4 regions of the Krasilnikovia sp. MM14-A1259 genome follow, and region 1 is predicted to be linked to each of the others. Evidence: riboswitches for the same ligand, from Rfam matches in the RefSeq annotation. Region 1 holds a riboswitch; each other region holds the start of a gene.
What was found. Region 1 has a riboswitch for cyclic di-AMP ahead of ACMCNK_RS10715 (C40 family peptidase). Riboswitches for the same ligand answer to the same signal wherever they lie in the genome.

Region 1 (6,914 bases):
ACAGCGAACCGACCCTGCGGCTACCGATTCCCGCGGCGGCGCCGGAACCGCCCGGCGATCAGGAGACGCAGCCCATCCCGGTCGGGGACGTGACGGCCGGACCGGAGCCGGCCGAGGACGACGACACAACGGCCGAAACCCAGCTCATCCCGCCGGCGGACGAGACCGCCGAGCCGCCCGCCGAACCCGGGCAGCAGCAGCCGCCCCGCCGGAACCGTCCCCGCAAGCGTCACTGACCAGGCCGCTGCAGGGACGGGAAACGGACGAGGGCCGGTACCGCAGACATGCGGCACCGGCCCTGGCAGATTTTCGTCGGCCCTGCGGCGTGGTCAGCGGCGCGGCGGCAGCGTACGGGCCAGCGTGCACACCGCGAGCAGGCGTACCAGCACCCAGTCCTGCACGGTCCAGTCGATTCCGTCGGCCGGTGCCTGCCAGCCGTGCTTGTACGCGGCCTCGCGAACCCCTTCCGCATACGCGGCGAGGATCACCGGCGTAAGCGGGCGGCTGTCCGCGGACAGGCTCTGCCGGATACCGGCGGAGTGCTGGTCGACCGCGGCGAGCAGGCCGGGCGATTCCGCGGCCGCGGCGTGACCGGAGACGCCGACCGTGGCAGCCAGAGCGTCGAGGCAGGCATGGGCGGAGCGCGTTGCAGCGCGGGCGGCAGCGCCGCCGAACAGGCCAGTCATGAAAAAAGACGGTAGGAAGCCACGGGTATCCAACGGTTCTCCCGACCGGTGCAGGTCGGTTGAACCGCCGGAACTACTCGGCTGGCGCGGGGCGGCGTCGCTGCGCGTCGTCGGCGATGATCACGGTGGCCACCACGAGCGCCACGACCACCGCGAACAGCCAGGACGCGTCGTCGATCAGCTTCGCGGCGAGCGGGGCCTGAACCGCCGCCAGCAGGAAGCCGAGCCACGCGAACCGCCGTTGCCGGCCGGACAGGAAACCCGCGGACTGCATCCGGAAAGTGTGGCCTGATCCGGGCGAAACGCCGTCACCCGTTCGGCCGAATCTCCGTTGTCCGAACGTGTTCCACGAGCTGAGTCACCGCCGCGCCGTGCGGCCGGGCACGACGCTGTTCGCCCTGATCACCCTGCTTGCGGCGGCCGGATGCTCCGGGCTGACCCGGTCCGTGTGGCCCGCCGCCGCACCGGCACCGCAGTGGAGATCAGCGCCCAGCGGGCCGCCGTCGGCGCCCCGGCCCGGGCAGGTGCTGGCGACTCCGCTGCGCGGGCGGACCGGGGCCTCGCTCACCGTCCGGGACGCCGCGTCGCGGGTCGACGTGCGGCTCGTCGACCTGCCCGGTCTGCTCTACCGGATCAGCACCCCGGCCGAGTCCGGCCTGGCCCCGCAGGTCACGGGGGAGCCCGGCCGGGTGTGTCTCGGCCTGCGGCCGACCGGCGGGGACGGCCCGGACACGGTCCGGATCGCGCTGAACCGTACGGTCGACTGGGACGTCCGGCTGCCCGCGGGCGCGGGGGAGCAGCATCTCGACCTGACCGGCGGGCGTGTCCGCCGGGTGCTGGCGGGGCCCGCCGGGCTGCTCGACCTGCGGCTGCCCCGGCCCCGCGGCACGGTGCCGGTCACCCTCACCGGCGGCGTCGCCACGATCACGGTACGGGCTGCCGCCGCCGTCCCGGTCCGGGTGCGCCTGCGCGGCGGCGCCGGGAGGGTCACGACGCCACACGGGGTGCACCACGACTCCCCGGCCGGATCGGTGCTGACCCCGGCCGGGTGGGCGAGCGCCGCCGACCGGTACGCCGTGGACCTGCGCGCACCGGCGGGCACGCTCACGCTCGTCTCCGGGTGATCACGGGCGGGTTTACGCTTCGGACGTTGCGGGCAACTCGGACCGGGTGTCACTGCCCCCGCTCCGGTCCTCGGCCCGGAGGCTGCGTAGCTGGAGGGATCCATGCGCGTTGCGATGATCTCCGAACCCGCCGGTCCGCACGCCACCGAAGGCCGGTACGGCCAGGTGGTCGAGCTCGCGGCGGCGCTCGTGGAGCTCGGGCACGACGTCCGCGTCTACACGCGACGCAACCGCGCCGGCCCACCCGACCTGATCCGGGCGCCCGGCGGCGTCCCGGTGCAGCACGTCCCGGCCGGACCGGCGAAGGAGCTGCCCCCGGCGGCGCGGCTGCCGTACCTCGGTGAATTCGCGCAGTGGCTCGGCCGGTGCTGGCGCGACGGCGACTGGGCGCCCGCGGTGGTTCATGCGCACTTCTGGACCAGCGGCCTCGCCGCGATCACCGCGGCCCGGCGGATCGGCGTACCCGTGGTGCAGTCGTTCCAGGATCTCGGCACCGCCGAACCGGCACCCGACGGACCGTCGCGGGCGGGCTACGAGCGTGTGCTGGGCTGCGCCGTCGACCGGGTGGTGGCGCAGAGCCAGCAGGAGGTCCGCGAGCTGGTCCGCCTGGGGGTGCCGCGGGCCCGGCTCGCGTTCGTCCCGGCCGGCGTGGACAGCGGGCGGTTCACCCCGACCGGGCCTGCGGCCGAGCGTGATCCACACCGGGCGCGCATCATCGCGGTGGGTGCGCTGGGGGAGCAGGCGGGCTTCGGCGACGTCATCGCGGCCATGCGGGGCGTGCCCGGGGCGGAATGTCTGCTGGTGGGTGGTCCACCGGCCGCCGAGCTGCCCGCGGACCCGCAGGCCACGAGACTGCGCGACATCGCGGCGCGATGCCTGGTCGCCGACCGTGTCCGTCTCGTCGGTGCCGTGCCCCGGGCGGACATGCCGCGCTGGTACCGCTCCGCGGACCTGTTCGCCGCCGTGCCCCGGCAGGACGGGTTCGAGGCGGCCCCGCTGGAGGCCATGGCGTGCGGCCTGCCCGTGGTGGGTGCCGCGGGCGGCGGTCTCGCCGACACGGTCGTGGACGGCCTGACCGGCGTGCTCGTGCCGCCGGGCGATCCCGTGGCGCTCGGGAGCGCGCTGCGGCGGCTCATCCTGGACCGGGTGCGGCGTTTCACGTACGCGACGGCCGCCGTGGACCGGGCCCGCCAGGCGTACTCGTGGAAACGGGCGGCGGCCCAGGTGGGCTCGGTCTATGCGGTGGTCACGGGCCGTGGCCAGATGGGGGAGGAAGCGATCGCCTGACCGGCCCCGGCCCGCGGACTCAGTTCCCCAGGGCCGTCGCCAGATCGGTGCGGAACCGGCGCTCGCTCTCGGTCACGGTCTCGCCGCCGATGCCCAGCACGCCGCCCGTGGTGGCCGCGCCGACCACCGAGTCGGCGATCTCCACCAGCCAGTGCCGGTACGTCTGCGCGTCCGCGGCGGGGGCCTTCGCGGCCAGCAGCGCGGCGGCCTGCGTCGCGCGCTGCAGCACGTCCGCGGCGTACGCGGCAGGGTCGTCCGGGGCGATGACGGGCGGTTCCTCGCCGCGCTCGGGGTCGCCCGCGAGGTCGACCACGGCCGCGGCGATCGTGGCGACCAGCGGGCTGGCGCTGGCGCGGGCGTCCGCGATCTCGTCGAGCCCGGCGGCGCTCTCGGCGCGGGTCTTGCGGGCGCCGTCGGGGGTGGCGGCGCTGGCGGCGGTCAGCACCGACTGCGGCAGGCCGGTCAGCAGACCCCACTCCGCGTCGGTGTATCCCAGCGTGGCGTACATCGGTTCGTCCGTCACTCGGGTGTCCTTTCCACGGTTGTCGGCGACCGGGAGAACATTCTCCTGGACTGCCGGAACGGACGGGATCTGTACCCGCCGTGTGCTGGGCGGAATCCTCATCCGGTCCCGCCGCGTATGTCGCCGACCGTACGGGCAGGCACCCTCTGCCGCCGGGGTCCCGGTTCACTGCGCCGCCGAGCCGCGCACCCGGGTGTGACGTACGCCACGGTTTGGCGTCCGGGTCGTCCACTTCCGGGGTTGTTGGGCGCGCCATGTCCCGCGAGGTACGGGCCCGCGCGTCGGGTTCGGTAGTCGCGAGGTCCCTGCAACGGCAGTGGCGCTGAGCCGGTCCGGCGGCATGCCGACGGTAAGGCGCACCCCGATTTCGGGGCGCCGCTTCCGGCCGCGGAGTCCTGCCCGCTGGAAGTGCGAACGAAGACTGACTCCTATCAGTGACTTCGATGGGCAGGAACGGGGGACCCAGTGCGCCGGTGCCGGACACCGGCTTGGGGTGTGGTCGCGCAGCGCGCGACGGGCCACTTCAAGGCCTAACCCGACAGCTAACCTCGCACGCGGGTTGAAGGATCAGGATGCCTGAATGTTCCACCGTCACCAGCCGGTTCTGCGTCGCCTCGCCCTGTTCGGGATCGCCGCAGCGCTGGTAACCACCGTCAACCTGAGTACAGCGGCGCCGTCCTCGGCGGCGTCGGGCGACTCGGCGGCCGTTGCCGTCGGGTCGGGTGCGCGGTTGACCGCGGCGCAACGCGCCGCCAAGGCCCGCGCCACCGCGGCGCGGGCGGCCCGGTTGCGGGCAGCCCGGGCGGTCGCGGCGGCCCGGGTAAGGGGCTTGCAGATCGTCGCGTACGCCAAGGCGCAGAAGGGCAAGCCGTACCGCTTCGGGGCGCACGGCCCCACGGCGTTCGACTGTTCAGGTCTGGCGGGGTATGTGTACCGCCAGGCGAAGCTGAAGCTGGGCGGCACCGCGAATGCCCAGTACAGGCAGACCCACCGGATCGCAAAATCCCAGCGGCGCCCCGGTGACCTGGTGTTCTGGCTTCGCGGCGGGCACGCCTACCACGTCGCGGTCTATGCCGGTCACGGCAAGGTGTGGCACGCCCCCAAGCCCGGCAGCCGGGTGAAACTGGCTGCGATCTTCGAGCCCGGTCGCGTCAAGTACGGACGCGTCGGCGTCTGAACAGGTAGGTGTGAAGGCCGCCCCGGATCCGGGGCGGCCTTCGCCGTTTGCGTCGGAGTTCACTTGCCGCCGAACATGCGGCGGATCGCCCAGAACAGGATGAGCGCGGCGAGGGCGACACCGAGCAGCCGCACGGCATGTACCTGGGACCAGTCCACGCCGGACGTCGCCAGAACGGAGCTCTTCACGGCGTGCACTCTAGCGGCGCCGTAATAGAAAGGTTTGTTGACTGAAGGCGGGCGGGATGTGACCATTGGTCCGTCCGCCGCGTCCACGACGGTTGCCGGGTGTTCAGCAGGCGCGTGGTCGATCGTCACCGGAGGTGCGGGGGCTCATGCCGCGACAAGGGGACCTGCCGGAGCTCGCCGCCGCCGTGCTGCAGCCCGGCTTCGTAGGCACCACCGCACCGGACTGGGTGCGCCGCCGCCTCGCCGAGGGCCTGGGCGGCGTGGCGCTGTTCGCCCGCAACGTCGAGTCGGCCGCCCAGGTGGCGGCGCTGACCGCGCAACTGCGGGCGGAGCGGCCGGACGTCATCGTGGCGATCGACGAGGAGGCCGGCGACGTCACCCGGCTGGAGTCCCGCCACGGCAGCTCGCGCCCCGGCAACCTGGCGCTCGGCGCGGTCGACGACATCGCGGTCACCGAGGCCGTGGCCCACGACCTCGGGCTGGATCTCGCGTCCGCGGGCGTCACCCTGAACTACGCGCCGGACACCGACGTCAACTCCAATCCGGACAATCCGGTGATCGGTGTGCGCGCGTTCGGCGCGGACGCCCAGTTGGTCGCCCGGCACGGCGCCGCGTTCGTTGCCGGTCTGCAACGCGCCGGTGTGGCCGCGTGCGCGAAACACTTCCCGGGCCACGGCGACACCAGTGTGGACTCCCACCACGCCGTGCCCGTGATCGACCGCAGCCGCGCCGAGCTGGACGCGTGCGAGCTGCTGCCGTTCCGGGCCGCGATCGCCGCCGAGGTGCAGGCCGTCATGACCGGCCACCTGCTGGTGCCCGCGTGGGATCCGGAGCTGCCCGCGACGCTGAGCCGGCGCATCCTCACCGGACTGCTGCGCGAGGAACTGGGCTTCACCGGCCTCATCGTCACCGACGGCATCGAGATGCGCGGCGTACGCCGACGGTACGGGCTGGCCGGCGCCGCCGTGCTGGCGCTCGCCGCGGGTGCCGACGCGATCTGCGTGGGCGGGGACCACGCCGACGAGGAGACCGCGGTGCGGCTGCGCGACGCCATCGTGGCCGCGGTCCGGGCCGGTGACCTCAGTGAGGAACGCCTGCACGACGCTGCCTCGCGGGTCCGCCGCCTCGCCGCGTGGACCACGGCCGCCCGTCCCGGGAACCCGTCCGGCACGAATCCGACCGGCATTCCCGGGCCCGGCCATGACAGGCCCGGCGCCGGCGGCGCTCCCGCCCGCGGCGGTCGCACGGACGGGGCGGGGGCCGTCACGGGGTCGGCGGTCGGCTTCGCGGCCGCCCGCCGTGCGGTCAAGGTCACGGTCCGGGCGCAGGCGCCCGTGCTCCCGCTGACCGAGGCGCCGCACGTGGTCGAGTTCGCCCCGCCGCGCAACATCGCCGTCGGCCTGGAGACCCCGTGGGGCGTGGGCGGGCCCCTCGCCGAGCTGCTGCCCGGCACGACCGCGGTCCGGCTCGACGCCGACGACCTGGCCGGGGTGCCCGATCCGGCCGCCGTGGTGCTCGCGGATGCGGGCGCGCGCCCGCTCGTGCTCGTGGTCCGAGACGCCCATCGCCACCCGTGGGTCGCCGAGGCGCTCGCGCACACGCTCACCGTCCGCCCGGACGCGATCGTCGTGGAGATGGGCGTCCCGGTCGCGATCAGCGGCGGGGTGCACGTCGCGACGTACGGCGCGACCCGGGCGTGCGGGCTGGCCGCCGCGCAGGTCATCGCCGGAACGTCGGTGTCCGCGCCGGAACCCGTGGCGGCATGACCTGACGCCGGGCCCGCGGGCGGCAGCAGTCCGGGGCTCGCAGGCGGCAGCACTCCGGGCTCGCGGGCGGCAGCACTCCGGGCCGAGCGACGGTGCTCACGACGGCCGTTGCGGTGCCCATGACGGCCGTGGCGGGGTCGACGTACCCTGGTCGGGGTGTGGA
Region 2 (6,914 bases), 3.2 Mb from region 1:
ACATCGCCGACGCGGTGCGCCGGTACGTGCAGGCCACCGGCGACGAGGAGTTCGAGCGGGAGATCGGGCTGGAGCTGCTGGTGGAGACCGCGCGGCTGTGGCGCTCGCTGGGCCACCACGACCGGCACGGCCGCTTCCACATCGACGGAGTGACCGGGCCGGACGAGTACACCGCGGTGGTGAACGACAACATCTACACCAACCTGATGGCGCAGCAGAACATGTTCGCCGCGGCGGAGGCGTGCAAGCGGCATCCCGAGATGGCTCGCAAGCTGGGGGTGGACGACGAGGAGTCGGCGTCGTGGCGGGACGCGGCCGCGTCCGTGCACATCCCGTACGACCGGGAGCTGGGGGTGCATCAGCAGTCGGAGGGCTTCACCCGGCTGCAGGAGTGGGACTTCGAGAACACCCCGCCGGAGGCGTACCCGCTGCTGATGAACTACCCGTACTTCGACCTGTACCGCAAGCAGGTGATCAAGCAGGCGGACCTGGTCATGGCGATGTACATCCGCGGCGACGCGTTCACCCCGGAGGAGAAGGCCCGCAACTTCGCGTACTACGACGCCCGGACCGTGCGGGACTCGTCACTGTCCGCGTGCGTCCAAGCGGTCCTTGCCGCCGAGGTGGGGCACCTGGAACTGGCCCACGACTACCTGGGCGAGGCCGCCCTGATGGACCTGCACGACCTGCACCGCAACGCCCGCGACGGGGTGCACGTGGCGTCCCTGGCGGGCTCGTGGATCACGCTGGTCGCCGGCCTGGGCGGGATGCGCGACTTCAACGGTCAGCTCTCGTTCGCGCCGCGGCTGCCGAGCCGGATCAACCGGCTGGACTTCTCGCTGCTGTGGCACGGCAAGCGGCTGCGGGTGGACGTGACGCCGGAGGAGGTGACGTACTCGCTGCGCAACGGCGGCGGCGCCGCCCGGCTGGAGCTGGTGCATCACGGCAAGGAGATCGAGGTGACCCAGGTCAAGCCGGTGACCGTACCGATCCCGCCGGCCCCGCCGGTCGGCTCCGCGCCGCAGCAGCCCGCGGGCCGGGCGCCGGTGCGCCGGGCCAACGCCAACGGCTGAGTGCGGTCACGCGAACGGCCCCCGTCCACCGGACGGGGGCCGTTTCCGCGTGCGGTCAGAGCAACGACACGTGTACGTGGTCGGTGTGTGCGCTCGGTCCGTGGTAGGTGTGCCAGCCGGTGGCCGGGAACCAGATCTGCTTGAACCAGATGACGTAGTAGATCCCGAGCCGGTCCGCGTTGCGGACCAGGAACGCCATGAGGTTGTTGCCGTAGTTCTTCATGTCCGCGTTGTGCGCGACCGAGAATCCCTTGTCCTGCAGCGACCAGTCGCAGGCGCGGCCCTTCGGATGCTCGAACGGGCCCCCGTCGCGGTGACAGCCGACGAACCGGTCGAAGCCCGCCTTCTTCACCTCTTTGTAGAGGTGGAACGTGCGCGGGGTGATGCATCCGTTGGTCGTGGGGTCGTTGACCGTGCACGCCTCGGGGGAGAATCCGCCGTCGGAGTTGCGCGGGGCGGGGGCGGCCTCCGGTGACTTGGCCACGACGAACCCGCCGGTGAGGCTCTCGCCGCCGACCAGCGCGAGCGCCTTGTCGGCGGTCTCCTTCTGCTTCTTCATCGCGGCGAGGTTCTGCTGCTGCGACTTGATCTCGGCGTCCAGCCGCTCCTTGGTCGAGGTGACCTCGTCGATCGCGCTGTTCAGCTCGTGAAGCTTCTCGTCGTTGATCGAGTTGATCTCTTCGAGCGAGATGGCCTTCTTGAGGAAGGAGTCGGAGCTGTTCGAGTTGAGCAGGTAGCTCATGCCCGACAGGTTCCCGGTGCGGTACTGCTGCCCGGCGACCGCGCCGACCTCGGGGAGCAGAACGTCCCGCTTGGCCTCGGCGTTCTTCACGTCGATGGCGAGCGCCAGCTGGGCCTTCGTCGACTTCGCCACGGCGGCCTTGGCGGCGACGAAGCGACGGTTGGTCGACTCCATCACCTCGTTGAGCAGCGGGGGGTCCGTGCCCTCGTCCGGCGAGGCGGTGCCGCTGCCCGGCTCCGCGCTGGCCGGGGCGGCCGGGGCGGCGAGCATCGTCAGCGCGACGAGCGGTGCCAGGGCTACGGTCAGCCACCGGCGGTGTCTAGCCGTCATTCTCTTCCTTCCACGTGACCACCGACCGGGTTAGCTGACGGGTTCGGGACGGAAGCGATCCCTACCGCGCGGGTGGCGCGGATTCACCCCACAAACGTGGTTCCCCGGCTCGCCCGAAGGCGATTAGGTGGTGGCCTGCCGGCACCTTTGGGGGTGGTGCCTTCCTGGCAAGACCGGCGGCCAGCTTACCTGACGAATCATCTAGACAGCCGGTGCCAGATGCGTTACCGGGCAACAACTTTCCGTGACTCACCCAGGGGAATCGCCGGTTCCGTGGCCGTAACGCCGGTCAATGTGAATCGTTGCGCTTCTCTCACTTCGTGACGCGTTGTCAGCGCGCGATAACTGAACGTGTGACCCCTGTCGAATCCCGCGCGAGTAGGTATTCTTCGACACGGTCTCCGTTTCATAACGGCGTCAGGAAAGGCGCCGGCGGAAACCACCGCCTAATCGCCCGCGGGCGAGCCGGGGAACCACGTTCGTTGGGGTGAATCCGCGCCACCGCGCGGTAGGGGCCACTTCCGTCCCGAACCCGTCAGCTAACCCGGTCGGCGGTCGACGGAAGGAACGCACGTGCGGCACACCCCTGCCCGCCGGCTGTGGGCGACGCTGTTGGCCCTGCTGGTCGTCGTGTCCGTACCGGTCGTCACCGGTTCGGCGGCCTCGGCGGCACCCCGGCCGCTGGCCGCGCCCGGCGACGACGAAGGCGGCACCAAATCCCTCACCGACGCGCTCGATGCTGCGTCCCGTGGCTTCGTCGACGCCAGGGACGCACTGGCCAAGTCCAAGCAGCGGCAGCAGGAACTGGCCGCGGCGCTGCAGAAACTCGACGTCGAGCTCGGCCCGCAGCAGGCCGCGCTGGACGAGATCGCGCAGCAGACGTACCGGACGGGGCGGCTCGGGCCGATGAGCGCGCTGCTCACGGCGTCCGACTCGCACACCCTGCTGGACCGGGCCGACGCTCTGCGGTCGTACGGGGTCCGGCAGGAGGAGGCGATGCACAACCTGAAGCAGACCCGCGACGGTCAGGCCCAGGCGAAGCTGGAGATCGACGCCGCGATCCGCGACCAGCAGAAGCAGCTCAACGTCATGGCCCGGCGCAAGGCCCAGGCCGAGGCCGCGCTCAAGGCCGCGGGCGGCGGCCAGGACGTCGAGGGACCGACCGGCGGCAACAGCACCAAATCCGCCACGGCTCCCCGCAACCTGGGCACCGGCTGCACGGTTGACGACCCGACCACCACCGGCTGCATCACGCCCCGCCTGCTCTTCGCCATGCAGCAGGCGCAGAGTGCGGGCTTCAACCACTTCGTGGCGTGCTTCCGGCACCAGAGCTTCGGGGAGCACCCGAAGGGCCGGGCCTGCGACTTCGCCGCCGACAAGGGCGGCTTCGGCGGGGTGGCCTCCGGTGCCAGCCGCGACTACGGCGACCGGCTGGCGAACTTCTTCATCGGCAACGCCGACCGGCTCAACGTGCTGTACGTCATCTGGTTCCGCCGGATCTGGCTGCCCAGCAGCGGCTGGAAGGCGTACACCCGGGGCAACGGGGACCCGTCGAGCGACCACACCAACCACGTGCACCTGTCGGTGCGCTGATCGGCGCGGGAGTACGGGGACTACCGGCGCATGTAGTCCTCGTACTCCTTCAGCACGTCCTCGGTGGGGCCGTCGGCGCGGATGAGGCCGGACTCCAGCCAGATCGAGCGCTCACAGGTGTCGCGGATCGACTGCTCGCTGTGGCTCACCAGGAACACCGTGCCGGCCTCCTCGCGCAGGTCGCGGACCCGCTGCTCGCTGCGGCGGCGGAACTTGGCGTCGCCGGTGGCCAGCGCCTCGTCGATGAGCAGCACATCGTGCTTCTTGGCGGCCGCGATGGAGAAGCGCAGCCGGGCCGCCATGCCGGAGGAGTACGTCTTCATCGGCAGGGAGCCGAAGTCGCCGCGCTCGTTGATGCCGGAGAACTCGATGATCTCGGCGGTCTTCTCCTTCACCTCGGCCGGGCTCATGCCCATCGCGAGGCAGCCCAGCACGACGTTGCGCTCGCCGGGCAGGTCGTTCATCAGCGCCGCGTTGACGCCGAGCAGTGACGGCTGACCCGCCGCGTAGATCTCGCCCCGGTCCACCGGCAGCAGCCCGGCGATCGCCCGCAGCAGGGTCGACTTGCCGGAGCCGTTGCTGCCGATGAGCCCGATCGCCTCCCCCTTGTACGCGACGAAGCTCACGCCCTTGACCGCGTGGACCTCGCGGACGGCGCCGGACTTCTGGCCGGTGATGATCCGCTTGAAGCTGGCCACGGGGGTGTTCGTGCCCTGGCCGGCGGCGCCGTAGATCCGGTAGACGATGTGTGCGTCGTCCGCGATGACGGTGGGCACCCGCTCGGTTGTCTCAGCCACGGCCGTATCCGTTCTCCCCGCGCCAGAAGTAGACGAACCCGCCGATGCCGACGAGCAGCGCCCACACGATCGACTGGATCCACAGGCGCATGGGCGGGCTTGCCAGCTGGACGTTCTCCATCAGCGCGTGCCGCATCAGCTCGATGAAGACCAGCATCGGATTGGCCTCGATCACCTGCAGCTTCCAGCCGTGAAACGCCTTCTCGAACTTCTGTGCGGAGTACAGCACCGCGGAGCAGTACATCCAGATCCGCATGATGAACGGGATCAGCTGCTTGAGGTCGGTGACCTTGGAGCCGAGCCGGGCGGTCAGCATGGCGAGGCCCGCATTGAAGATCGCCTGCAGCAGGAGTGCGGGCACGATGAGCAGCCACTGGAGGGTGATCGGCTCGCCCGAGATCAGCACGATGCTGATGAGCACCAGCATGGAGGCGATCAGGTTGCGCGCCTCGACCAGCACGACGGCCAGCGGCAGGCTGGCGCGGGGGAAGTGCAGCGCCCGGATCAGGCCGAGATTGCCCGTGATCGCCTGGACGCCGTTCTGCACCACCGACTGGGTGAAACTGAAGATGAACACCCCGGTGCAGAGGTACGCGATGAAGTTGCCGCCGCCGCGGGCGCCGCCCAGGATGACGCCGAAGATCAGGTAGTACACCGCCGCGTTGATCAGCGGTGTCAGCACCTGCCAGAACATCCCCAGCCGGGTGTCGCCCAGCGACGACGACACCTTGGCGTTGGCGTACTCACCGATGAAGTGCCGGTAGGCCCACAGCTGGCGCACGTATCCGGGAAGGCTGGGCAGGGCTCCGGCCGCGCCCAGGCCGTGCCGGTGGGCCAGTTCCTTCAGGGGCAGACCGGTGTCGTTTCCGGCGACCGCAGTCTGGACCATGGGGTGGCGCTCCGATCTCGTCGGCCCGGTGTGCCGGGCCTCGCGGGTTTTGCGCGTGAACACAGTAACGAGCGAGTGTCGTTGAAACGGCATCGTATCGACGTGAGGCCGACGGTAGCCGAGCAATCGGCGGAACGCAACCGTAGCGTCGTTGCGCTATATTGCCTCCGTGGCGACCGGGAAACGAGCACCTGCCGGGGCGGCGGTCCTCCGCGGTGACATCACCGTGGCGATCCGCAACGCCGTGATGAAGGAGTTGGCCGAGGTCGGTTACGGCCGGCTCTCCATCGAGGCGGTCGCGCGCCGGGCGGGGGTGGGCAAGACCGCGATCTACCGCAGGTGGAGCAACAAGCTCGAGATGGTACTCGAGATCGTTTCGGATGTGGCCGAGCGTGCCGTGCCGCTACCCGACACCGGCACGTTCGCCGGTGACCTCCGACTGCTGTTGATGATCGCGAGCAAGGCCCTCCAGCACCGGATGGCGTCCCAGATCATCCCGGATCTGATGGCCGAGGCCGCCCGTAACCCGCAGATCGCCGAGACGCTGCAGCGGGCTCTGCACACCCATCAGCACGCGGTCGGTGACAAGCTGGTCGGCCAGGCGATCGCTCGCGGGGAACTGCCCGCCGACGCCGACCCGGACGTGGCCGTGGACCTGATCCTCGGCCCGCTCTACTGGCGGGTCGCGGTGGCCCGGACCCCGATCGACGACGACTGTCTGGAGAAGCTGGCCGTCGCGGTGACCCATGCGTTGCAGGGTGGTCGCTCGGCGGGCTGAGCCCGTTGATGCATGGCGGTGTCCTCTTCTGTGGCCGACGTCCCGGCAGATCGGTCCGGCCGCCGGGCCGCTGAGAACTTTCCGCGGTCGGCCGCCCGTGCGGAATCCACCCTCAGCGCGGCCGCCAACCGGCCGATCGGTGCGGTGATCAGGCCGTGCGATCGGAGGAACACACATGCGGGGAAAGCTGCTGGTGGCATTGCTCGTGCCGCTCACCCTCGGCGGGTGCGGGGTGATCGGGCTCACCGCCGCGACGCCGTCCTCCACCGCCGGGGCCACTCCGGCGGCGGGCGCCGGCGGCAGCTGGATCGTGGTGGCCACCGGTTCGGCGACCCCCACCCCGGGTGTGACGTACCCCTCCCGCGCGACCTCGCTGCCCCCGCCGTCGTTCCCGGCGACGTCCGGCAGTGCCTGCCCGCCCGCCCCGAACGGCGAGGTGGTCATCCCCGTGACGGTGACCCCGGGCATCCGCTCGCTGACCATGACCTGGCCGCGGCGACAGGCCTCCGGCTACCGGGTGACCGCAGTGCCGCAGACGCTCGTCACGGGCGCCCAGCCCGGTTACACGTGGATCAATGTCCCCGCCACCGGTGCCGGGTGCGCGGTCAGCTACACGATCACCGGGCTGAAGACCGGCGTCCCGTACGTGGTGTGGCTGGACGCGCAGAACACCGGGGGCCTGACGGACGGCACCCGCAACCCGTACAGCGGG
Region 3 (6,914 bases), 2.3 Mb from region 1:
CGGATCGAATGGTCGCTCGCGTTCCGCCACCGGCCACACGGTGACCGTCGAGTGGGGAGATCTGGCGTACGCGGCCGTGGCGGCCGCCGCGCCCGACCAGATCGACCTTTTCACCGCGGCCACGGTGCAGTGGGAAGCCGGCACCATTCGTCGGCGCCACGGCGGGACCGGCGGATCGGTCGGGTCCGGGATCGAACCGGTGCTGATCGCCGAGGTGGTGGGCCCGGTCCTGCTCGGCGCGTCGGCGGAGGTGCTGGGCGTCGCGACGGTCGCCGCGTGGCGTGGCCGGCGTCGGTGGTTTCGGCGCGCGTGGTGGTCGCGGCGCCGAGACGCCATCCCAAGAGCCCGGGTGACGCTCGATGCGGACCAGGCGGAAGCCCTGCGATCGGCGTGCGTGCGGCACGGGACGATGCTCGGGCTCAACGAGGCTGAGGCGGCGATGCTGGCCGACGCGATATACGGCGCCCTGTGCCGAGCGATGGCGGATGCCGTCCACGTCGATGACTAGCACGGCCGCATTCCCGCGGCTCTCGCCTGCGGTCACCGGCTCGCCGACGGTCGCCGCGCCGCGCCGCCTCGCATCGATGTACGTCCTGGTGACGTTTGCGCTGGTGCTGTTGGGTGGCGGCGCCGCGGCCGCGATGCGCGACGCGTACAGCGCGAGGGAACCGGCCGCCGCGGTCCGCTGCCTGAGCGAGCAGGGGATCGACTGGACGGCCCTGCAACGGCTCGATTCGCCGTGGCAGCGCAGCCCGGAGGTCCGGGAGCGGATCCGCACCTGCACCGCGCCGAACGCCCGCGACCAGAGCCTGGTCATGCTGGCCGGCGGCGTCCTGCTGCCGGTGGCCGCCGTGCTTCTGATGGTCGGCGGCACGCTGCTGGTGCGGTGGCGGCTGTCGCGCGACGTGGTTCTCCCGGCGCGCACCGTCGCGGCGGGATGGGCTGCGGCACGCTTCGCGGCCTGGTGCGACCTGTTGGGTCTGACCGGGCGGCGGCGTCCCCGGCTCGTTCTCATCGCACCGTACGCATCCGGGCGGCAGGCGTTCACCACCGGGTTGCCGTTCGCGGCGCCACGGGTCGTGTTGCCGTTGGGCCACGCGTATCTGGAGCCTGCGCGGTTCGACGTGCTGGTGCTGCACGAGCTCGCCCACGTACGGTCCCGGGACGTGTCCTGGGCCGCGGCGGTGTGGTGGACCGGTTGGCTGAGCGTGCCGGTGCTGCTCGCGGCGCTGAGCCCGCTGGTGCGCTGGCCCCACCAGCGCGCGGGGCTGCTCGTCGAATACCTGCCCTCGTTCGTGGTGGCGGTTGCGCTTTCGGTGATGATGCTCGGCCTGCGGGCGGCGCTGCTGCGCCGGCGAGAGCTCGCAGCGGACCACTACGCGCGGGAGGTTCTCGGCGACCCCGATGCGCTGCGCGAAGTCCTCGGCGCCGACGCCTTGGCGCGCCCCGGCCAGGCGGGACAGGCGGAATGGCTCCGGCGGGTGGGGCGGGTGCATCCGCCTCCAGCGGTGCGGGCCGAACCCGACCCGACCGCATCGGACCGGTGGGAAGGCGGGTTCGCCGTCAGTGCCGTCACCGCACTACTGGCGATGATGACGGTGCAGACCGCCTACACGGTTCTGGCGGTTCCGGGCCTGGCGTGGCACGCCCGGCTGCCGCTCAACCTCGCGACGGCCGCCGGGAGTCTGTTGTGGGCGGGTGTGATCGTCCCGGCGTGGCGGCGCCGGGCGCACCAGTCCACGGCGGCGCACGGCGCGCCGACCTGGTCCGGTCCAGTGGCCGGCGCCGTGCTCGGCACCGTCGTGGGCTTCTTGATCCAGGTCCCTGGACAGGCCACCAGGACCTCCCCCGGGGTCTGGCAGGCCCAGTTCGCGGATCATCTCATTCTGGGTGCCGCGACGGTGGCCGTGGTCGCGGCCGGCGTCGCGGTTCTGACCGCCGGGCTCGCGGTGTCGGCGAACGCGGCCCGGGCGTTGAGCGCGGTCCTGGCGGGCGCGATCGCGTGGACCACCACGTTCACCGCATCGATCTGGGTCCTTGTCGGATACTTGCGGGACGGCGACGCGGGTCGTATTCGGACCATGCTGATGGGCGCCGGGCTGTGGGAGTGGCGGTGGGCACCGCCGCTCATTCTGGTCGGTTGTGGACTTGCCGCGTTTCGCCGCGGTGCCGTGGCCGTTCCGGTCGCGGTGCGGGTGATCGGTGTCGCGGCGCTCACCGGCGGGATCGCCGCCGGGTTGACCTGGCAACTCCGGATCGACTCCGCAAACTCCGACGACCAGCTGTTCGTACTGATCAGTCAGCGGTCCATGATTTGCGCCTCTGCCGGCTGGGTGGTCCTGGCAGTGCTGCTGTCCGTTCGCCGCGGTGGGGTTGCGGCGGGCGCTCCGGTGATGCCCGCAATCCCTGCCGCACTGGCCGGCGGGTTCGTCACCGCTGCCTTGGCCGGCGCGGTGACGTTCGGGGTCGCCGCCGCCGGTGGCCGCGGACGCAGCCTGGACGTGCTGCTGGACGCGGTGGCCTGGCCGGTGTGGCAGCTGTTCGTCGCGACCGTCCTGACGTTGCCGGCGCTGCTGGCGGGCGTGCGGCTTGTGGACCGGCGTCGGCGGCGGGCGCAGCGCCCGGCCACCGGCCGCGTTGCCGCGCTCGCCACGGTTGTGCTCGTCGGGACCTTCAGCGTGACGCTGGTCGGCGGCATCCTGCCACCGCTGGCCGTCGGCCCGCACGACTGGTCGAACTACCTGGCCTCTGTCGACACGACCCCCGTCCGCGACCCGGACGCCGTTGTCGCGGTTCCCTCCGCGCCGCCTGCACCCGCCACCGAGGCCGGGGGCGGTGACCCGGGTCGTCTGCTCGACGACGCCGCGGCCACCGCGGCGCTGACCACCGCTGCCGACCGGCTGCTGCCGGCCGGGCATCGGCGTGTCGCAACGGACTCCCGTGGCGGGACGATCCCCCCAGTACGGCCAGAGACGTGCCGTGCGACGCTCGTCCGCCAGGCAGCGGCTGAGCGAACGCGTCCCCACACTGTGGACGCCGCGCAGAAGTACAAGATTTCGGTGGGCCCCCACCCGGAGGTGACGGTCACTCTCGGCATCACGTCGTATGTGACGCCGGTCCGTGACTTCCGAAGCGATCAGGAGTTGGTTGACCGGTGCGCGCACCTCACCATCCCGTCGCCGGTGGCTGACACCGGCGTGTTGGAGGGCGGGTACGTGCGAGGGGCCGCCCCGGTCGTGTCGTATCCCGCGTATCGCACCGACTTCACCATCACCGGGCGGGTCCGCACCTTGGCGGTGGTGTCGACGGTGCTGTCCGAGCGTGCCCTGGTTGGGCACAACGTCGTGTCCGTCGAGCTCCTGTTGAGCAGCACCGGTGGGCCGCCGTCGGCGGAGGTGTTCAGGTACCGCGACCGGCTCGGCGAGTCGCTTCTGCTCGCGGTTGTCGGCGGCCTGCGGGTCGACCGGTGAGCCGCGCAGGTGACACCCGGCGTGCAGGCATCTCGCCGGACCATTGAGCGTGTGGACGCTTGGCTGCACCGCATGCGCGGTCCGGGTCGAACCGGCGATCACGGCCGGCGTCGCGGGCATCCCCGGCCGGTGACGTGGACGGCCGCCCCGGCCGGATATGCCAGGGCGGCCGTCCACGATCACAGGGCCAGGTGCTGGCCCGGACGGATCAGGTGCGGGTTGCCGCCCAGAACACCGCGGTTCAGTTTGAACAGCGTGCGCCAGCCGCCCTTGATGTGGTGCTTCTCCGCGATCGACGCCAGCGTCTCGCCAACACGTACGATGTGGACCCGCCCGTGGGCCTGGGCCTTGTGGGCCCGATGTGCCTTGTGGGCCCGGGGCGCCTTGTGCGCGCGATGTGCCTTGCCGGCCTTGTGCGCGGCCGTCCGGTGTGGCGTCGAGGAGCCCGCCTTCGCGCCACACACCGGCCATGCGTGGATGCCCTGGGAGCGCAGGACATGCTCGGCGACCGCGATCTGCTGCTCCCGAGTGGCCTTGTCGGCGGTGCCGGCGTACTTCGTGCCGCCGTGTCCGGCCCAGGTGCCGCGGCTGAACTGCAGCCCACCGTAGTAGCCGTTACCGGTGTTGACATGCCACCTGCCGCCGGACTCGCACTTTGCGATGGCGTCCCAATTGACGCTGGACGCGGACGCCGGAGCGGCGGGCCCGAGCAGGGCCACGGTGCCGGTGACACCGGCCGCGATCACGCCCAGCATCAGGCGGGCGGGCTTTCGGAACTGTGCCATGACAGAGAACCTCCACGCCTGCGAGGTCAGCTGTCGGGTTCGGGCTGAGTTGCCCGGCCGCAAAGTGCGGCTTCACCCCGAGGCGCGCTGCAGCGCGCCGAGGAACGTATGGGTCCCCCGCTCCAGGCCTGGTTGAGGAATGCCCGAGCTACGACGGCCTGGATTCGGCGTTATCGTCCACGGGGCCCGCATTGGCGGACGTGGCGACGCTAGCCACGGAAATCACGGTGCGGCAACGAAATCCGGCCTGATCGTGAGATCGGTCTCTTGTTGCCAGACCTCCCGGCCGCCCGGATCCGGCATCGGCTAACGGACATCGCCGCCGAGAGGTTGGCGAACGTCGAAATACCGCGTGGACGGCTGTCGCGATTGTCCGCGCCATGTGTGGGCGGACCAGGACTTTCGTACTGGTCGGCGGTTTCCCGGTGGTGGTGTTTTCCGGGAGCTGTGTCGCTGCGCTCGTGCGGTGTTTCTGTCGTACCCAGGCCGTAGCGTGCCGGGCGTGAACACGACTGAGGATCGCTTGTACTTTTTCTCCGGATCCGCCGACCCGCCGCCCGGGCAGGGAGTCCACGAGCAGGTTGCCGACCCGGCCCGCTATGCCGCGCTGGCGGGCGTGCAGCATTGGCGACGGATGCTGTCGAACTTCTGGCCGGCCGACATCACGCTTGGCGAGCGTACGTATCGTACGGTCGAGCACGCGTTCCAGGCGGCGAAGATCGCCTTGGTGGATCCGGAGCTGGCCAAGGGGTTTGCCGTGGAGAGCGGCACCGATCTGGCGCGTGGCGATGGTGCGACGGCGCGGAGGAACCGCAAGCTTGTGCTGTTGGACGCCGCCCAGCTGCGGCAGTGGGACGAGCGCAAACATGCGGTGATGCGCGACGCGATGCATGCGAAGTTCAGTCGGCACGAGGAGCTGCGCGTGGTGTTGCTGGCAACCCTGCCGGCCCACCTGTGGCACGGCACGGGCCGTGGTCAGCCACCCGTACGCATCTTCGACCTGGAGTCGATCCGGGACGAATTGGTCTGAAGTGGAGCTCTGACGTCAACGACTACTGGGATTTCAGCCCCGGTACCAGGTGCGGGTGCTCGCATAGCGCACGTTGCCGACCTTGTCGTTACGCCCGGACCTGCACCTTCGTCGTCCTGGGCCGATTCTTGGTGTTCCGCTGTAGGTGCCGGTCTTGACCGGCAGTGAGTAGGGCGCGGCAGTGTCCACGCCGACGTACCTGCCGTTCGACCAGAGTTCCGCCCTCGCCACCCCCGACACGTCCTGGACGTCGCTGAGCGTCGTGGTGAAGGTGCCTTGCAGCCGCGCCTGGCGTGCCGGCGTGACAGTCGCGACGGTCGGGCCCGAGTCATCGATCCGGCCGTACCAATTCGCTGAGCCGATGTTGCCCGCGGCGTCCTGCGCGTCGATTGAGAACACGCCCTCGAATTCCGTGACGTGGATTGTCGCTTTCCAGAGGTTGGTGCCCGGCTGGCGGATCATCGGGACACCACCCGAGGCCGTTACCGCGGTGACGTCCGGGTCCGTGGTGACGACGATGTCCACGGGATTGCGCAGCACCGCGCCCTGGCCCGGCGAGACGATCGAGACCTGCGGGGACAAGGTGTCGAAGCGGACCACCGTCGTGCGCTGCCCGACGTTGCCCGCGTAGTCGCATGCACGGACAGTGACCAACCGTTCACCATTGGTGTCGGCGGGAGCCGTCAGCTGCATCGGCGCGGCTCGGAGACCGACGCCCGCTGCGGGCGTCTTTTCGGCCAGGCCGGCTCACATCCCGAGGATATCTTCCTTGCGAAGGTATCCTCGCGCCGATATCTTGTGCGCCGTGAAGACGCCGCTCCAGGAGCCAACGTTCCTGATCCTGACCGCCCTGGCCAAGGGGCCCATGCACGGCTACGGCCTGATCCTCGAGGTCACCGAGTTGTCGCAGGGTCGGCTGTCGCTGCGGCCCGGCACGCTGTACGGCTCCCTCGACCGGCTCGCCGACGACGGACTGGTGACGCTGGACCGCAGCGAAATCATCGACGGCCGCGCCCGCAAGTACTATCGCCTGACCGACCAGGGAACCACGCTGCTGCGCACCGAGACCGAACGCATGCGCCGCGCCGTCGAGGCCGCGACCAGCCGCCTCGACGCCGCTCGGGCACCGCGACCGGCGACCGCGCCGACCCGTACACGCCTCGCCGGTGGCCTGGCATGACGGCCGTGCTGCGGGAGCGCTACACCAGACTCCTGCGCTGGTACCCCGCCGCCGACCGGGCCGACCGCGGCGCCGAGACCGTCGAGACCTACATGGATCTCGCGCGGAACGGCCAGCGCTGGCCCCGGCCCGGTGACGTCGTCGACCTGATGACCGGCGGCCTGCGCCAGCACCTGCGGGCGCGCAACGCCCTCGGTCTCGCCGATGCCCTGCCTATCGCCGGCACGTTCGCCCTGATGACGACCACCGTGCTGGCGGCGGTCTGGATGACCGGCATAGGACTCATCACCAACGGCTTCGCCGACTGGGATCCGGCAACGCCGTCCGCCGCACTCACCGGTCTGGCATGGATCAGTTGGCTGCTTGCCCCGCTGGCCGCACTGGCCGGCTACGGCCGATGGGTGGTCGCGGTCGCGCTCACCATGACGACCGCGATGCTCGCCGCCGCC
Region 4 (6,914 bases), 4.6 Mb from region 1:
ACGCGTAGCCGACCAGGCCGTACGGGGCGAGCGGCAGGAAACGGACCAGCAGCACCGCGGAGAGCCCGCGCCGGTTCAGCCAGCCGTCGAGCTGGGCCATCCGGCTGCCCGCCCGCGCGCCGAGGATTCCCCGGCCGGCCCACCGGCCGGCGTAGTACGTGGCGACCGCGGCGATGACGGCCGCGGCGAGCGCGGTGACCGAACCGGTCGCGGGGCCCAGCAGCGCGCCGCACGCCATGGTGATCGCGGTGCGGGGGACCAGGACGGAGAGCAGGACGCCGCCGAGGATCGCGATGGCGACCGCGGCGATCGGGCCGAGCGCGAGCACGGACTGGGCGATGGCCTGCAACGGCAGCAGCGCGGCGGCGGCGGCGAACGCCGCGATGGCGACGGCGAGCACACCGAAGCGCATCAGGCGGTGACGGCGGCCGGGGCCGGGCTCGGGGTGCGGCGTGACGGTCGGCTGAGTGGCCTGAGGATCCGCGGAGTCAGCGCCCCGCGGGGCGATCAGGATGTCAGTCATGCAGCGTGCCGCTCCAGTCTCGTTGCCGGTCGAGGACTAGGTGGTGCTGGTCAGGCGCTCGCCGCGGCGAGCCGTTCGCTCCGGAGCCGGTCGGCCCACGTGTCATCCAGTGGCGAAAGGTTATCGACGCCGATCGCCCATTTCAGGAGCAGATCGGCTATCGCCGGGTTGCGGGCCAACGCGGGCCCGTGCGCGTACGTGCCGAGGATCTTTCCGGCCCACGCTCCCTCGGTGCGCCCGTCGTTGCCGATGCCGGCGGTGACCCGGGCCAGCGGGGCGACGCCGGGGCCGAGATGGGTGCGGCCGCCGTGGTTCTCGAATCCGGTCAGCGGGGGCAGGCCCAGCCGCGGGTCGATGTCGCCACGAACCTCGCCCACGGCCCGGGTCTCGCCGCGGTCCGAGGAGATGTCGAGCAGGCCCAGCCCGGCGCACTGAGTGCCCTTGGCGAAGAACGACGTACCGAACAGCTGGTAACCGGCGCAGATCGCGAGCACCGCGGCGCCCTGGCTGACCGCGCGGTGCAGGCCGCCGTCCGCGATGAGCCGCTGCGCCGCGAGCGCCTGCGGGCCGTCCTCGCCGCCGCCGATGAGGTAGATGTCGGCGGAGGTGGGCATCGGCTGGTCCGAGCGGACCTCGTGGGTCTCGACCGCGATGCCGCGCAGGGCCGCGCGGCGGGCGAGGATCAGCAGGTTGCCCCGGTCACCGTACGTCGACAGCAGGTCGGGGTAGATCCAGACGATCCGCAGGGTGCTCTCAGTTGACACGGTCCAACTCCGCTCGGATGTCCTGGAACGCCGTGTAGTTCGCGATCACCTCGAGGCGCCCGGGCGGGGTGGCCCGCAACGCCTCGTCGAAGTTACTAACGTGCGTGAACGCCACGTCGTTCACTTCGAGGCGCACGGCGAGGTCGTACGCGCGGTCACCGGTGATCAGTACGGGCCGCCCGCGCAGCGGGGAGAAATCCACGTCGTAGAGCCAGGACGTGTCGAGGCCGTCGGGGTCGCGGGCGTTGACGGACAGCAGCGTGGGCGCCTCCTCCGCCATGTCGAACGCCTCCAGCCAGCTTGCCGGATTCTTGGCCAGCAGCAGCCGTACGTTGCGTCCGTCCCGCTCCACCTGGGCGTACCGGCCGGCGACAGAGGCGACCGAGGCGAGCCGGGGGACGGCCTCGATGGGACGGACCCCGAACTCCGCGGCCACGGCCAGCGCGGTGGCGGCGTTGCCCAGGTTGACGTGGCCGGGCAGTTGCAGCTTGACCAGGTGCCAGTCGCCGCGGGGGTCGAGCACGCCGTCGTCCTCGACGCGCCATTGGGGCTGCGGCCGGCGCAACGCGCACCCGGTGCACCGCCAGTCGCCGCCCTCGCGGTGGATGGCGGAGCCGCACTCGGGGCAGACCCAGGAGTCGTCGTGCCAGCGCTGCCCGGCGCTGAACCAGGTGACGTGGGGGCTGCCCACGGCGGCCCAGACGACCATCGGGTCGTCGGCGTTCGCGACGACGTGGGCGTCCGGGTGGGCGGCCAGCGCGGTGCGCCACAGCTGCGCCATCATCGCCACTTCCTTCGCCCGGTCGAGCTGGTCGCGGGAGAGGTTGAGCAGCGCGATCACCCGCGGCGTGGTCGCCTCGATGACCCGGGCCAGATAGTGCTCGTCCACCTCCAGCACCGCGAACGGGGTGGCCCCGGCCTTGGCCAGGGCCGAGGTGTGCCCGGTGGGCATGTTGGCGCCGAACGAGTTGGTGGCGACCGGCCCGAGCACGCCGAGGGCGGCGGCGGCGAGGCGGGTGGTGGTCGTCTTGCCGTTGGTGCCCGACACGAGCGCGATGGCGCGGCCCGCGGCGAGATGTGCCAGCAGGTCGGGGTCGATCTTGAGGCCGATCCAGCCGCCGATGACCGAGCCGTCGCCGCGTCCCGCCGCCCGTGAAAGCGCGGCCGCGGTACGCGACACGGAGCTCGCGACCTTGGCCCGCAAGGGCATCTTCCCGTCCGTCACGCAGGCGAGGGTACCGGAGCCGGGCACTACGTGGAGTGGTCGTCCGGCCCGTCCGCTCCGTGACGGATCTCGTGCTTTCGGTGGACTGCCGGATCGGCCGGGTGGCGTCCGCAATGGTCTTTTTGGGAGGCTTGGCGCCAGAAACGGGGGAGTCCATCCTGGAGCATGATCGGCCGTCGTGGTGCTTTTTGTGTGTTCTGATTCACCCGTAACCATCACCCACTGGTAATCACAAGGCAACGCTGTGTGGCGGCATTTGTCGCGCCGTTGCCATAACCGGACACGCGCCAGCGTGCCAATATCTTCTGTTAACGATCTTGATCCAGCGTTGAACTTCGAATTCGGCTAGGAAGGTTTCTGGTGGTGAGCGATCGCTCGCCGCTCGTGTCGAACCGAGCCACGCCGAGCCCTGCCCCGGCCCGGGCGACACGACCATGCACCGCGCGACCACACACAAGGCAATGGGGGGCAGGGACGGGGGACCCAATTCCGGTCCGCTCGGTGCTTCCGCCGGTTCGGCGGGGGTGCCGGACCTCGGGGTGAAGCCGCCAACGGCGGCCGGGCAACCTTCCCGCCCGAACCCGACAGCTAACCTCGCAGGCGTGCCGGAGGGAACTCTCTACCGTGCACGAACGTCGTTCGAGCCGGGGCCGCCGCATGTCCGTCGGTACCGGCACCCTAGCGTTGTCCCTGGGTCTCTGCCTCTGCGCCGGCCAGCTGGTCACCACGCCGGCCGCCGCGGCAGCCGCCACCAGCACCGCCACCAACCTGGCGGCCTCGGAGGCGGTGACGCCCAGGATCACCGATCGGGTCAACAAGAGCACGATCAAGTGGGGCCAGGCCGTCTACGTGACGGCGACGGTGATCGACCCGGGTACCGGCCAGGCCGTGACCACGGGCTCGGTACGCCTGCAGGCCAAGCGCAACGGCAAGTGGCAGACCCTGGTCACCCGCGGGCTGGGTGCCAACGGGTCCGCCGCGTTCAAGACGACTCCCAGCTCGACCACCTGGTTGCGCACGGAGTTCACCGGGGCGGGCAGCTACCGCGGTACGGCCACCCGGGCTGTCAAGATCAATGTGACGTCCAGCGGGGCGAAGATCCTGGCCGAGGCTGAACGGCACCGCGGTGCGCGGTACCGGTTCGGCGCCTCGGGTCCCCGGGTCTTCGACTGCTCGGGCTACACGAAGTACGTGTACAAGAAGGCCGCCGGCAAGAACCTGCCGCACACGGCCAACGCGCAGCAGCGCGTCGGCACGGCGGTCAGCAAGTCCGACGCGCAGGTCGGTGACCTGATCGTCTTCCGTTCCGGCTCGCACGGCTACCACGCGGCCATCTACGCCGGTGGGGGCTACATGTGGGACTCGCCGCACTCCGGCGCCACGGTGGGCAAGCACAAGATCTGGAGCAAGAACTACGTCGTGCGGCGCGTCGCCGTGTGAGGTAGCGGTACCTCCTGCATCACGACATCAGTGGGGCGTGACCCGGTTCGGGTCACGCCCCACTGTCGTTGCCGGCCCTCCACTTTCCTCCCCGCGCCGCGATCCGAGGGGCTGTGCAACCCCCGAACGTCTGGATTCGCGGGGATTTCGTGCCCGACTGCGCCGCATGTCGGAAACATGATCTGCCCGATCGGGCGCTCGGCCCTCCACCGCGCCTCCATGTGTCTGACGTGCGCTTTCGTCTGCGAACCGGGCTCGCGAAACGCGGCATTCCGGTTGCGGGTGGAGGGAAGTGGAGTAAGGTGGAGCGCATTGGCAGGCCGAGTTGGGACCGGCTCCAGGTGGACATGACACCCCTTGGGTGAGATGGCACCAGCGGGCGGCTCCCCGGAGGACTTGCCGGCCCGAGCGAAACGGCGGACCGCGAAACCGCCTGGGGGCAGGGGGTAAGGGCCGATGTTCCTCGGCACGCACACCCCGCGCCTCGACGACAAGGGCCGGCTGATCCTCCCGGCGAAGTTCCGGGACGAGCTGGCGGGAGGTGTCGTGATCACCAAGGGGCAGGAGCGCTGTCTCTACGTCTTCCCGATGCCTGAGTTCCAGCGGATCGCGGGGCAACTGCGCGAGCAGCCGGTGACGCACAAGGCGGCCCGGGCGTACAGCCGGGTCTTCTTCGCGAGCGCGCACGACGAGGTCCCCGACAAACAGGGGCGGGTCACCATCCCCGCGCACCTGCGCGAGTATGCGGGACTCCACCGCGAGCTCGTGGTGATCGGGGCCAGCACGCGGGTGGAGATCTGGGACAAGCAGTCCTGGGAGCAGTACCTCTCGGCGAGTGAGGACGAATTCGCCGACATCGAGGAGGGGGTGCTGCCCGGCGGACTGTAGGGCGCCACCGGGTGCGGGCCGTGCAGGCGGCTCGGACGTCGCTGCCGCCGTACTGCGAGATCTCCAGCCGCTCCCGCTCCTGGCGCCTCTTCCCCGGCGCCAGGCGCGTGTCCGGGGTCGGGCGCGCCCACACGTCAGGGCACGAGCGGATGGGGATCTGGCGGTACGGAAGACGACCGGGCAACCGGGTGGACGTGGAAAAGAGCAGGGCAATGGGGGTCGACATGGGGGAGCTTCGCGGCACGCACGTGCCGGTGCTGCTCGAGCGCTGTCTTGAGCTGCTCGCTCCCGCCCTCGACCGTCCGCACGCCGTCCACGTCGACTTCACGCTGGGACTGGGCGGGCACGCCGAGGCCGTGCTCGACCGGTATCCGAACGTGGTCCTCATCGGACTGGACCGCGACCGGGAGGCGCTCGCGCACGCCCGGCACCGGCTGTCCCGCTTCGCCGACCGTACGCATCTGATCCATGCGGTCTACGACGAGCTGCCGGACGTGCTCGCGGATCTCGACCTGGCGTCGTTCCACAGTGGCCTGTTCGACCTGGGCGTCTCGTCGCTCCAGCTCGACGAGCCCGACCGCGGGTTCGCCTACGCCCGGGACGCGCCGCTGGACATGCGGATGGACCAGAGCCGCGGCACCACGGCCGAGGAGGTCGTCAACGGGTACGAGCCCGCCGAACTGGTCCGCATCCTGCGGCAGTACGGCGAGGAGAAGTTCGCGTCCCGCATCGTCTCGGCGATCGTGCGGGAGCGGGCGAAGGACCGGATCACGTCCTCGGCGCGACTTGCCGACCTCGTCCGGGACGCGATCCCGGCCGCCGCGCGGCGTACGGGGGGCAATCCCGCGAAGAGGACGTTTCAAGCGCTACGGATAGAGGTAAACGGCGAGCTTGTCGCGCTGGAGGGGGCCGTACCGGCCGCCTTGGACCTGTTGGCGGCCAAGGGCCGCCTTGTGGTGATGTCGTATCAATCGTTGGAGGACCGGATCGTCAAACGCGCCATCGCCGCGCGGGCACGCAGCACCGGGCCGATCGACCTGCCGGTCGAACTGCCGGGGACAGGACCGAAGCTGCGGCTGCTGACCCGCGGGTCGGAGCCGCCGAGCGCGGCGGAGGTCGCGGAGAACCCGCGCGCCGCGTCGGTGAAGTTGCGCGCGGTGGAACGCATCGACGATCAGCGCCAGACACCGGAGGGCGACCGCGAACGCCCCCGGATGTCGGCGACGCACGGGGGGCTGGGCCGGTTGCGCCCGCGTAGACAGCAGGAGGGGGAGGGAACATGAGCGAGCGTACGGCGCCGCGGTCGGGGGGCCGGACCGCGCAGCGCATCGGGTCGCAGCGCACCAGCCGCGAGCGGGGCACGCCCGCGCCCGCGATCGACGAGGTCCGCAGCGTCGGCGGTGCCCGGGGGGAGCGCCGGCAGCCGGCGCCGGGCACGGCCCGCCGCGCGGATTCGATCCGCGGCGGCACAGCGCGCGGCGAGGGCGCGAACCGAGCGGACGGTGTGCGCCGCGGCGTGGTGCCGACGCAGGGGACGGCCGCGCTCAAGCTGGATGGGGCGCAGCCGGCCGCCGACGCCGCGCCGCGACTGCGGGTCGCGCCGCCGGCGCCGATCCGGGCGCCCCGGGCGCCGTTCGCGGTCGTCGTCATCGCACTCGTTGTCGCCGGGGTGCTGGGCATCCTGCTGATCAACACCAAGACGAACGAGAACACGTTCCGGATCAGCCGCCTGCAGGACCAGAAGGCGCGGATGGACGCGCACCAGCAGCAGCTGGAGAACCAGATCGCGGGGTACGAGAGCACCGGCAACCTGGACGCCGCCGCCCGCCGGCTGGGACTGGTCAAGGCGGACACGCCCGCGTACATCCGGCTGCCCGACGGAAAGATCATCGGGGTGCCGAAGCCGGGGAATGGCCAGCCCGCGGTCACCGCTCAGGAGCCGGGCAAGGGGGCCGATCGCAACCGTACGGCCCGTGGCGGTGTCCCCGGCACCGTCCAGGGTGGTGCGTCGCAGAACGGGGCCACCACTGTCCGAAATGGCGCGCCGCCCAACGGTACCTCCGGGACCGGCACT

Region 2: linked by a shared signal. The riboswitch ahead of ACMCNK_RS25690 (coiled-coil domain-containing protein) and the one ahead of ACMCNK_RS10715 (C40 family peptidase) in region 1 are both predicted to bind cyclic di-AMP.
Region 3: linked by a shared signal. The riboswitch ahead of ACMCNK_RS01240 (transglycosylase family protein) and the one ahead of ACMCNK_RS10715 (C40 family peptidase) in region 1 are both predicted to bind cyclic di-AMP.
Region 4: linked by a shared signal. The riboswitch ahead of ACMCNK_RS32005 (C40 family peptidase) and the one ahead of ACMCNK_RS10715 (C40 family peptidase) in region 1 are both predicted to bind cyclic di-AMP.

What each region holds. Positions count from the first base shown of each region.
Region 1 covers NZ_BAAGAJ010000002.1:2,449,464-2,456,377, reverse strand. The annotation lists gene ACMCNK_RS10745 (mechanosensitive ion channel family protein) at 1-236, shown strand, start outside; gene ACMCNK_RS10740 (DUF6401 family natural product biosynthesis protein) at 330-686, opposite strand; gene ACMCNK_RS10735 (hypothetical protein) at 760-960, opposite strand; gene ACMCNK_RS10730 (hypothetical protein) at 1,028-1,810, shown strand; gene ACMCNK_RS10725 (glycosyltransferase) at 1,913-3,097, shown strand; gene ACMCNK_RS10720 (hypothetical protein) at 3,117-3,620, opposite strand; cyclic di-AMP (ydaO/yuaA leader) riboswitch at 4,030-4,191, shown strand; gene ACMCNK_RS10715 (C40 family peptidase) at 4,201-4,797, shown strand; gene ACMCNK_RS10710 (hypothetical protein) at 4,857-4,985, opposite strand; gene ACMCNK_RS10705 (glycoside hydrolase family 3 protein) at 5,132-6,751, shown strand; gene ACMCNK_RS10700 (hypothetical protein) at 6,908-6,914, shown strand, end outside.
Region 2 covers NZ_BAAGAJ010000002.1:5,672,918-5,679,831, forward strand. The annotation lists gene ACMCNK_RS25680 (glycoside hydrolase family 65 protein) at 1-1,073, shown strand, start outside; gene ACMCNK_RS25685 (coiled-coil domain-containing protein) at 1,129-2,145, opposite strand; cyclic di-AMP (ydaO/yuaA leader) riboswitch at 2,148-2,285, opposite strand; cyclic di-AMP (ydaO/yuaA leader) riboswitch at 2,579-2,715, shown strand; gene ACMCNK_RS25690 (coiled-coil domain-containing protein) at 2,719-3,738, shown strand; gene ACMCNK_RS25695 (ABC transporter ATP-binding protein) at 3,759-4,535, opposite strand; gene ACMCNK_RS25700 (ABC transporter permease) at 4,528-5,424, opposite strand; gene ACMCNK_RS25705 (TetR/AcrR family transcriptional regulator) at 5,594-6,202, shown strand; gene ACMCNK_RS25710 (fibronectin type III domain-containing protein) at 6,378-6,914, shown strand, end outside.
Region 3 covers NZ_BAAGAJ010000002.1:170,745-177,658, reverse strand. The annotation lists gene ACMCNK_RS01250 (hypothetical protein) at 1-508, shown strand, start outside; gene ACMCNK_RS01245 (hypothetical protein) at 501-3,470, shown strand; gene ACMCNK_RS01240 (transglycosylase family protein) at 3,650-4,255, opposite strand; cyclic di-AMP (ydaO/yuaA leader) riboswitch at 4,261-4,435, opposite strand; gene ACMCNK_RS01235 (NADAR family protein) at 4,758-5,285, shown strand; gene ACMCNK_RS01230 (Ig-like domain-containing protein) at 5,319-5,939, opposite strand; gene ACMCNK_RS01225 (PadR family transcriptional regulator) at 6,091-6,465, shown strand; gene ACMCNK_RS01220 (hypothetical protein) at 6,462-6,914, shown strand, end outside.
Region 4 covers NZ_BAAGAJ010000002.1:7,017,778-7,024,691, forward strand. The annotation lists gene ACMCNK_RS31990 (TVP38/TMEM64 family protein) at 1-523, opposite strand, end outside; gene ACMCNK_RS31995 (type 1 glutamine amidotransferase) at 574-1,287, opposite strand; gene ACMCNK_RS32000 (MurT ligase domain-containing protein) at 1,277-2,497, opposite strand; cyclic di-AMP (ydaO/yuaA leader) riboswitch at 3,011-3,130, shown strand; gene ACMCNK_RS32005 (C40 family peptidase) at 3,170-3,952, shown strand; gene mraZ (division/cell wall cluster transcriptional repressor MraZ) at 4,409-4,840, shown strand; gene rsmH (16S rRNA (cytosine(1402)-N(4))-methyltransferase RsmH) at 5,065-6,123, shown strand; partial or broken gene ACMCNK_RS32020 (hypothetical protein) at 6,120-6,758, shown strand.